DNA from 3 places in the Glutamicibacter sp. TV12E genome. Region 1 is predicted to be linked to each of the others. Evidence: riboswitches for the same ligand, from Rfam matches in the RefSeq annotation. Region 1 holds a riboswitch; each other region holds the start of a gene.
What was found. A riboswitch is a leader RNA that binds a small molecule or an ion and turns the genes downstream of it on or off. The one in region 1 is predicted to bind S-adenosylmethionine.

Region 1 (3,244 bases):
CGCAGCCACCGCCAGGCCTCCGGGTTAACTGCCTCGCCAACGGTGCCGCCGACGTTGATGGAGGACAGGTCGTAGGATTTCGGAATACCCTCGGGGAACCAACCCATCAACGAGCGGACCAAGGTAGGGGCGGTGTAGTAGCTGGTGACCTTGTAGCGTTCGATGACTTCGAAGTGGCGTCCGGGATGCGGCGCGTTGGGCACGCCTTCATAGATCACCTGGGTGACACCATTGGATAGCGGTCCATAGATCTCATAGGTGTGGGCCGTGACCCATGCCAGGTCCGCGGTGCACCAGTGCACGTCTTTCTCGCGCTGGGACGCATCCGGGTTGGCGAAGAGCATGTTGTAGCTGGCGGCAGCCTGGGTCAGGTAGCCACCGGTGGTGTGCACCAGGCCCTTGGGCTGTCCGGTGGTTCCGGAGGTGTACATGATGAACAGCGGAGTTTCGGAGTCGAAGAACTGCGCCTTATGTTCGATGGGCTGGATGTCGACAACGTCGTGCCACCAGACATCGCGGCCTTCGGTCCACGGGATCTCATCGCCGGTGCGCCGGATGACCAGCACCTTCTCTATTTCATTCTCGCCGGAGACGGCTTCATCGGCATTGTCCTTGACCGGAACCGAAGTGCCTCGGCGGAATTGGCCATCGGTGGTCACCAGCACCTTGGCCTTCGTGTCTTCCACGCGGAACTTCAATGCTTCGGCGGAGAAGCCGCCGAAGACCAGCGAGTGGATGGCTCCGATGCGGGCGCAGGCCAGCGTAATGACGACGGTTTCGATGAGGACCGGCAGGTAGATGACCACGCGGTCGCCCTTGACTACGCCCATGGATTCCAAGGCGTGGGCGGCCTGGCTGATGCGTTCTTGCAGGTTCTTGTAGGTGACGGCCACCCGGTCGCCGGGTTCGCCTTCGAAATACAGTGCGACCTTGTCTCCGCGGCCGGCGGCCACATGCCGGTCGGCGCAGTTCACAGCAGCATTGAGCTTGCCGCCCAGGTACCAGGAGATCTGCGGTCCGCGCTTGGCTTCCGGGTCAGCTGGGAGGATCTGGCTGGTGGTATGCCAACTGGTGTCCCAATCAAGGAGGCGTGCCGCTTCGTCCCAGAATGCCTGGCGTGCTTCCTCCGAGGCAAATGCAGAGGTTGGTGCCGATTCGATGGTCATTACAGAGTATTCCTTGGTGTTTCTATTCGGGGGCTGATTTGGTACTTGATAGTTGGCGCCATCGGGCCCGGGGCTTTTATGGCGCGGCGCTCGGCGATAGCGAGCAGGGCATCGGCAAGTTGACCGAAGAAGGCCAGCTGTCGCTTGTGCCCTGGAGGTTCTTGGCCGAGGCGAATTGCCGGTCTTTGCCCATTGCCCGTTGTGGCTGCGAGCCTGAAAGCGCGGAACGGCGCTGTGCCGTGGTGGCAAATTTGCGCCAGAAATTGACGGGGCCGACATCCAGCACCATGGATGCGGGGGGCCGGGTCTTGCACTCGAGGCTGCGCAAAGCACAGTGCCATGATCATCTCCATCGGTCCTGGCGGTAGCACCGGCCTTTGGGATGTGTCCTCCATAGGTGGTTGCTGCGGCGTCACTGAGCCAGATCTCTCGGCCGCCCGGGATGGTTACACGTCTATTACAGGGTTTCGAAGGAATTGAATGCAAATCTTGCGTAACATGAAAAATCTTCGATAACTGCACCACATGCGCGGGATATTTCGTAATTTATTTCATTGAATGCCCGTTTGATCGATAATGGGCGAATATGGGCAATTCATCTTCGGCATGATGCACCATTAGCTGTTCAACCTGCCGGTCATCCCGGAGCCTCCCAAGGTCGAAATGTGACTTCGCGGCTTGGAAGCACCGGTTTGTTACGGCTACAAATGAATGACAACCCATCCAGAGCGGCTGAGAGATCTGGCTCGACGACGCCGCAGCAACCACCCGAAGAGCGGGACGGTGCTACCGCCAGGACCGATGGAAAGAATTGAGGACTTCTAATGTCATTTGGCGAGTCGCCGAACACCAGCGGTTTGGACTTCAACCAGCTCAGCGATCCTTCGCAGGCGAGCGCCATGGGGCTAGACGACTTCGAGGAGCAGCTTCCCACCCGGCAACTGCTCAAGGTCACTCCCGGCCCCGGCGCAGATGAGCAATACGACCGGCTGGCTGAAATCTTCCGCCCGGTCTTCGCGCAAATCGCCAGCACCGCCAAGGACCGCGATCGCAACCGCGTCCTGCCCTTTGAACAGGTGGGCCTGCTCAACCGTGAACGCTTCGGCGCACTGCGCATCCCCGTGGCCCAGGGCGGGTACGGCGCGCGCCTGGTTGACGTATTCCGCTTGCTCATCGAGCTTTCTGAAGCCGACTCGCATGTCGGCCAGCTGTGGCGCGCGCATATCGCCTTCGTGGAAAACGTGCTGCTCCTTGAGGATCAAGAGCTGCGCAGCAAGTGGATCGGGCGCATCGCAGCCGGCCAGATCGTCGGCAATGCCTATACTGAACGCGGCGGCAACGCCCTGGGCTCCTTGAACACCAAGGCCAGCCAAGTCGATGGCCGCTGGCTGGTGGACGGTGAAAAGTACTACTGCACAGGCACCATTTTTGCCGACTGGACCACTGTGGCCGTGGCGCATCCCGAACTGTCCGGGCGGCAGATCGCGGTGGTTTCCACGCAGCACAGCGGCGTCAAGATCCTCGATGACTGGGATGGCTTCGGCCAGGGACTCACCGGCACCGGCACCACGGAATTCCACCAGGTTCCGGTGGACTCGTTCATGCCGCAGCAGAGCAACGACTCCGAAGCGGCGATCTTCCAGCTGGTGCTCATGGCCGTGCAAGCAGGTATCGCCCGGGCGGCCTTGAATGACCTGCGCCTATCGGTGCAGAATCGCACCCGCATCTTCACCACAGGCACCGGTGTTCCGGTCCACCGCGAGCCGCAGGTCCTGCAACTGGTCGGCGAAGTCTCCGCGGAGTCCTTCGCCGCGGACTCGGTGGTGATCGGTGCCGTCCTTGAAGTCGAGGCAGCCCTGGTAGACCCGGGATTGAATGACGAAGAACGCTATGCGGTTTGCGAGCTGGCCGCCAACCGGGCGCAAACCATCGTCCAGCCGCTGGTCATCGGTGCCACCAGCAAGCTCTTCGACGGGCTGGGCGCCTCTTCGACCAGCGTCATCTGCAACCTGGATCGCCACTGGCGCAATGCCCGGACCATCGCCACCCACAACCCGGCCATTTACAAGGCACGCATT
Region 2 (3,244 bases), 640 kb from region 1:
CCACCAGGGCCCCGCTGCGCGAACAGACGACTTCGCTGAACAACACGTTGAGCACCCGCGAATTTTTCGACTTCTCCTATCAGCTGCTGGACATTGTCTTTGCGCTGGTTCCGGTGGTGCTGGCCCTGTATCTGATGAAGCGCAGCCTAGGCGCCGGCGCGAGGGAGATCGGCTTTGACCTGCGCGCGCCGGGCAAGGATGCCCTGTTCGGCGCCGGGCTGTTTTTGGCCATGGGGCTTGGCACCCTGGGCGTCTACGCCGCAGGCCGGGCGCTGGGCATCACCACAGCGATTTCCGCGGCCAACCTGGGGGACTACTGGTGGAGCCTGCCGGTGCTGCTGCTCTCCGCGGTGCGCCATGCGGTGCTAGAAGAAGTGCTGATGCTCGGCTTCCTGTTCAGCTATGCCAGGAAATTGCAGCTGGGGTTGTGGACCACCATCATTGCCTCGGCGGTGATCCGCGGCAGCTACCACCTGTACCAGGGCGCGGGGCCGATGATCGGTAATATGCTCATGGGAGTGGTCTTCGGCTGGGCCTACCACAAGTATGGGCGGGTGATGCCGCTGGTGATCGCGCACTTCCTGCTCGACGCCATCGGCTTTGTCGGATATGCCCTGATCGGGCCGGCGATCGGGATCGGAAGCTAGCGCGGCTAGACTGCAGGAATGAAGATTTCTCAGCTGGCTGCGCAGCAGATTCCCCAAGCCGTTGCGCTCTGGGAGGCCACCGGGCTGACCCGGCCGTGGAACGACCCCTGCGCCGACGCCCGGCGCGCCCTGGAAACCCCGGCTTCAACAGTGCTGGCCATGATCGAGGATGAAGAAGTCATCGCCACCGTGATGGTTGGCCATGATGGGCACCGCGGCTGGCTCTATTATCTGGCCGTGGACCCGCGGCGGCAGGGCACCGGACTGGGCGCCAAGATGGTCCAGGCCGCGAGCGAGTGGCTCGCCCAGCGCGGCGTGCCCAAGGTGCAGCTGATGGTGCGCAATGAAAATACCGCGGTGCGCGGCTTTTATGAGCGGCTGGGATTTGAAGACCAGCACGTCGTGGTCCTGGGCCGGCGACTGGATGCAGGCGCATAAAAAGAGGCAGACGGGGACGCCATTGTCCCCGCCTGCCAGCAGCTTGCTGCGAACCGGCTACAACACTACCGGTCCGTTCTGCGTTTCAAAGGTCACCGACAAGATGCCCGGGGTGCCATTGGGCGCCTGGTAGTCCATGGTCACCGCGCCGAGGTGCACGTTCTGGGGCTGGCCCAGCCATTCCAGGACCCGATCGCGCGACCCGGCGATCGAGATCCCGCTGATCTCCCCGGTCGGCTCCAGGGCCTTGGAAGGATGCAGGTCCTTGGCTTCCTCGTCCCACGAGATCAGGTAGGGGCACTGCGGGTCGGCGATCAGGCCCTTGATGCCGATCTGCTGCCAGGTCAGCTCGCGGCCATCGGGGAATTTGCGGTTGCCCGGAACCGACTTGCGACCCAGGCGGTCTTCGGCGCTGGATAGATCGTCCACCGAAACGCACCAGCCCATCCAGCCGCCGCCGAGTTCCGAACGGGCCCGCACCGCCTGGCCGAAGGGGGCCTTGTCGCTGGCCGGGTGATTCAGCACCTCGACCACTTCGAGGTACTGGCCATGCTTGAGCGGGAAGATGACATTGCGTGTCCCGAACCTGGGATGCACGCCTCCCTTGACGAATTCCAGGCCGAGCGACTCGGAGATTCTTTGCGCGGTTGGCAGCAGCCCATCCGGGCCACAGGCATAACTAACGTGATCTAGCCTCATCATGTGCCCATCATGACAACATGTGACCGCAGTCTCTACTTAGGAGACCCTAAGGTTTTTGGCGGAATCGAATTCCATGCGGCAAAAGCGCCATGGATGTGAAATATGACCGATTGCGACCATTTTGAGGTGCCCGCATTGCAAAAATATTCGGTTTTCGGGCACACTGGAAACAGGTCATGAGTCCCAGTAACAAGCCCCGGCTTACTGGGCGGCAACCCTCCAACCGCGGTGGGGTGCCCCGGGTGAAGACCTGGCCCCCAGATGCACAAGGCAGCTGGGGACAAGCGCGGGTAACCCTGGAAGGCTTCTTGGCGAGGTCTTTCCTCTCGGTGTCTTCTCAGTGGTCTACCCCCAAAGTCGCATGAACTATTTTGGAGGAAACCATGAGCAGCAATTGGTCATTTGAAACCCGTCAGATCCACTCCGGGCAGACCCCGGATCCCGCCACCGGCGCGCGGGCCTTGCCGATCTTCCAGACCACTTCCTTTGTCTTCCCGACCGCGCAGAGCGCTGCCGCGCGCTTCGCGCTGCAGGAACTGGAACCGATCTACACCCGCATCGGCAACCCGACCACCGACGCGGTGGAAACCCGGATCGCCGATCTGGAGGGCGGCGTGGGTGCCCTGCTGCTCTCCTCGGGCCAGGCCGCCACCACCTTCGCGATCCTGAACCTGGCCGAAGCCGGCGACCACCTGGTGGCCAGCCCCAGCCTCTATGGCGGAACCCAGAACCTGCTCAAGCACACGCTCAAGCGCCTGGGCATCGAGGTCACCTTCGTGGCCGACCCGGATAACCTGCAGGACTGGCGCGACGCGGTCCGCCCGAACACCAAGGCCTTCTTCGGCGAAACCATTTCCAACCCGCGCCAGGACGTGCTGGACATCGAGGAAGTCGCCAAGATCGCCCACGAAAATGGCGTGCCGCTGCTGGTGGACAACACCCTGGCCACCCCGTACCTGATCCGCCCGATCGAATTCGGCGCCGACATCGTCATCCACTCGGCCACCAAGTTCCTGGGCGGGCACGGCAATGCGATCGCCGGGGTGATCGTGGACTCGGGCAACTTCGACTTCGCCCAGGACCCGCAGCGCTTCCCGGGCTTCAACACCCCGGACGAGTCCTACAACGGCCTGGTGTTCGCCCGCGATCTGGGCGTGAACGGCATTCTCGGCGCCAATCTGGCCTACATCCTCAAGGCGCGCGTGCAGCTGCTGCGCGACCTGGGCGCCTCGGTCTCCCCATTCAATGCCTTCCTGATCGCCCAGGGGCTGGAAACCCTGTCCCTGCGCATCCAGCGCCATGGCGAAAATGCGCGCGAGGCCGCCAGCTGGCTCGAAGCCCGCGCCGAGGTGCAGAAGGTCGCCTATGCCGGCCTGGCCTCCTCGCCATGGTTCGAGCGCGCCAAGAAGTACAGCGATCACGGCGCCGGCTCGATCATCGCCTTCGAACTGGCAGGC
Region 3 (3,244 bases), 410 kb from region 1:
TCGGCTGCCGCCGACCTCATTTACGTCGCGCAGCCCAGCATGTCGGCGGCGATGAAGGAGCTCGAATCACGGGTGGGGCGCACCTTGCTTGTGCGCTCGGCCAGGGGAGTGACGCTCACCGCCGAAGGCGCAGAATTCCTTGGCTACGCCCGGCAGGTCCTGGAGCAAGTGGAGTTGCTGGAGCACCGATACCTCGGACGTCCCTCCGCCAGGCGGCTGCTGGGCGTCTCCACCCAGCACTACTCATTTTCGGTGGACGCCTTTGTCCGGATGGTCCAGGCCAGCGGGGCCGAGGAATACCAGTTTTCGCTCCGCGAGACGCGCACCGAAGAAATCATCGAGGACGTGCGCACCCTGCGCAGCGACATCGGGATCCTGTACCGCAACGATTTCAACCGGAAGGTCATCGACAAGCTGCTGCGCGAATCCCGGCTGGTTTTCCACCCGCTGTTCCTCGCCGATCCGCACATCTTCATCTCGCGCAGCAACCCGCTGGCCACCCGGGACCAGGTCACGCTCGAAGACCTCGAAGACCTGCCGCGGCTAACCTTCGACCAGGGCGCGAATAATTCCTTCTACTTCGCCGAGGAGGTGCTCTCCACCCGCTCCAGCCAACGCGAAATCCAGGTCTCTGATCGCGCTACCATCTTCAACCTCATGATCGGCCTGGGCGGGTACACGATCTCCACCGGCATCATCAGCGACGAGCTTGATCCCTCCATCGTCGCCATCCCGCTGGCGATCGAGGAGCGCATCGAGATCGGATGGATCGGCCACGCCGCGATCCCGCTCACCGACCAGGCCCAGCGCTATCTGCAAGAAGTCCGCACCGTGGTCGCCAGCTTCGGCGTCGAGGTGCTCGGCTGAGCCGCCCTAGGCGTAACTCTCGGTCATCGAGCGCCGGTCCATCGTCATAAACTTCAGGCAAAACCCCTACATCACACCGATTCCGCTCAAAAGCTCGCGTCACAAAGTGGTGCCAGCCACCGCGTCATCATGACAACTAGAGGTCATATGAAGCCCGGCGGCCTTGTATGAAGCGCAGGGCTGTTGGCCGCTTGCGCCGTCTGCGAGCCATGGCCAACCATGGAGGAACAACAAACCATCAAGAGCGACTAAGAGATCTGGCTCGTTGACGTCGCAGCAACCATCGGGAAACCGAAAGGTGCTAATGCCAGGAACGATGGAGCAGTTCCGAACGCGCTTTCGCGCTGTGCCTCGTGCCTTTGCACGATGCCTATCGGTGCACTCCCTCGCAGAGAACGAGGAGGAGCCATGAGCCAAGGAACCGACGCGGTCCACGCCGGATACCGCCCGAGCGGAGAATTCCGCCCGATGCTGCCGCCGCTGCACAATTCCGCCGCCTACCAATTCCAATCGCATGCCGAGGCGATCGAGAAGTTCGCGCTGCGCCAGGCCGGCTTCACCTACTCGCGCACCGGCAACCCCACCGTCTCGATCCTCGAACAGCGCGTGGCAGCACTGGAAGGCGGAGCCCACGCGGTGGCCACCGCCACCGGCCAGGCCGCGGTGGCATTGTCCTTGCTGGCCCTGACCCAGGGACCCAAGCACATCGTGGCTTCTTCCTCGCTCTACGGAGGCACCGTGGATCTGTTCACCGACACCTTCGCCGACTTCGGCATCCGCATCAGCTTTGTCGACCAGGCCGATCCTTTGGCTTGGGCTGCGGCCATCGAGGATGACACCCGCGCATTCTTCCTGGAGTCCGTCTCCAACCCGCTGTGCACCGTGGCCGATCTTCCTGCCATCGCGGCCATCGCCCACGAACACAACATCCCGGTGGTCGTGGATAACACCCTGGCCACCCCGCTGAACGTGCGCCCTCTGGACTTCGGCGCCGACATCGTGGTCCACTCAGCCACCAAGGGCCTGGCCGGACACGGTTCGGTACTCGGTGGGATCGTCGTGGACTCGGGGAAATTCGATTTCTCCGACACCGCGCGCTGGCCGCAAATCGCCGCCCCGCGAGTGCGCCTGAACAACACTTCGCTGCTCGAACGCCACGGATCGGCCGCCTACGCGATGCTGGTCCGCTCCAAATTCCTGCACGACCTGGGCCCGACCCTGGCCCCGGCCAGTGCCCAGGGGATCCTCGCCGGAATCGAAACCCTGCCGGTGCGCGCCGCCCATGTGCAGCGCAGCGTCACCACGCTGATCGGTGAACTCCTGGCGCACCCGGGCATCGTGGCCATCCACCACCCGTCGTTGCCCACCCACCCAAGCTACGAGCTGGCCCAGAAGATCACGCCGAAGGGCACCGGCTGCGTGGTGGCCATCGAACTGGCCCACCCGACTTTGGTTTCCCCGGTGATCGATGGGCTCAAATTGATCTCGCTGGCCGCCAATGTGGGGGATACCCGCACCATGATTTCGCACCCGGCCACCATGACCCACTGCCGGCTCTCCGAGCAGCAGCTGGCCGCCGCCGGGCTGAACACTTCCACCCTGCGCCTCTCGGTCGGCTTGGAAGACCCGGCCGACCTGCTCGCAGACCTCACCCAGGCCCTGGATCTGGCATTGGACCAGGCCCTGGCCCCGCAAACCCAAGGAGCATGATGACTGGCTTCAACACCCAGGCCGTCCACGCCGGCCAGCACAAGGACCCGCACACCGGGGCGGTCGTCTCCCCGATCTACCAGACCAGCACCTTCATCCAGGACGGCATCAACGTGCTGCGCTCCGGGCACGAATACTCCCGCGGCTCGAATCCCACCCGCGACAGGTTCCAGGACCAGCTCACCGCGCTGGAAGGCGGGGCCGCCGGATTCGCCTTCGCCTCGGGCATCGCCGCCGAAGACGCGCTGCTGCGCGCGGTGCTCGAACCGGGCGACCACATCATCCTCGGTGCCGACGGCTACGGCGGCACCAACCGGCTGATCTCCAAGCTGCACAGCAAATGGGGGATCACCTCTTCCGCAGTGGAGATCACCAGCCTTGACTCGGTGCGCGCCGCGGTGCGCCCGAACACCGCGCTGCTATGGGTGGAGACCCCCTCCAACCCGCTGCTGGGCATCGCCGATCTGGCCGGATGGGCTGCCATCGCCCGCGAGCACGGCGCCCTGCTGGTGGTGGACAACACCTTCGCCACCCCTTATCTGCAGCGCCCGCTGGATTTCGGCGCCCACGCGGTGGTCCACTCCACCACTAAATACATCGGCGGGCACTCCGATGTGCTCGGCGGCGCGGTCATCGTGGCCGACCAGCTCTTCCGCGGCCAAACCCT

Region 2: linked by a shared signal. The riboswitch ahead of ACT7DV_RS01195 (bifunctional o-acetylhomoserine/o-acetylserine sulfhydrylase) and the one ahead of ACT7DV_RS04085 (hypothetical protein) in region 1 are both predicted to bind S-adenosylmethionine.
Region 3: linked by a shared signal. The riboswitch ahead of ACT7DV_RS02270 (O-acetylhomoserine aminocarboxypropyltransferase/cysteine synthase family protein) and the one ahead of ACT7DV_RS04085 (hypothetical protein) in region 1 are both predicted to bind S-adenosylmethionine.

Annotation. Positions count from the first base shown of each region.
Region 1 is NZ_JBQVVF010000001.1:896,377-899,620, reverse strand. It holds partial or broken gene acs (acetate--CoA ligase) at 1-1,190, opposite strand, end outside; gene ACT7DV_RS04085 (hypothetical protein) at 1,243-1,494, opposite strand; SAM riboswitch class I at 1,513-1,615, opposite strand; SAM riboswitch class I at 1,883-1,974, shown strand; gene ACT7DV_RS04080 (acyl-CoA dehydrogenase family protein) at 1,991-3,244, shown strand, end outside.
Region 2 is NZ_JBQVVF010000001.1:255,714-258,957, reverse strand. It holds gene ACT7DV_RS01210 (CPBP family intramembrane glutamic endopeptidase) at 1-647, shown strand, start outside; gene ACT7DV_RS01205 (GNAT family acetyltransferase) at 666-1,085, shown strand; gene ACT7DV_RS01200 (VOC family protein) at 1,143-1,787, opposite strand; SAM riboswitch class IV at 1,960-2,080, shown strand; gene ACT7DV_RS01195 (bifunctional o-acetylhomoserine/o-acetylserine sulfhydrylase) at 2,171-3,244, shown strand, end outside.
Region 3 is NZ_JBQVVF010000001.1:487,805-491,048, reverse strand. It holds gene ACT7DV_RS02275 (LysR family transcriptional regulator) at 1-867, shown strand, start outside; SAM riboswitch class I at 1,100-1,190, shown strand; gene ACT7DV_RS02270 (O-acetylhomoserine aminocarboxypropyltransferase/cysteine synthase family protein) at 1,276-2,577, shown strand; gene ACT7DV_RS02265 (cystathionine gamma-synthase) at 2,577-3,244, shown strand, end outside.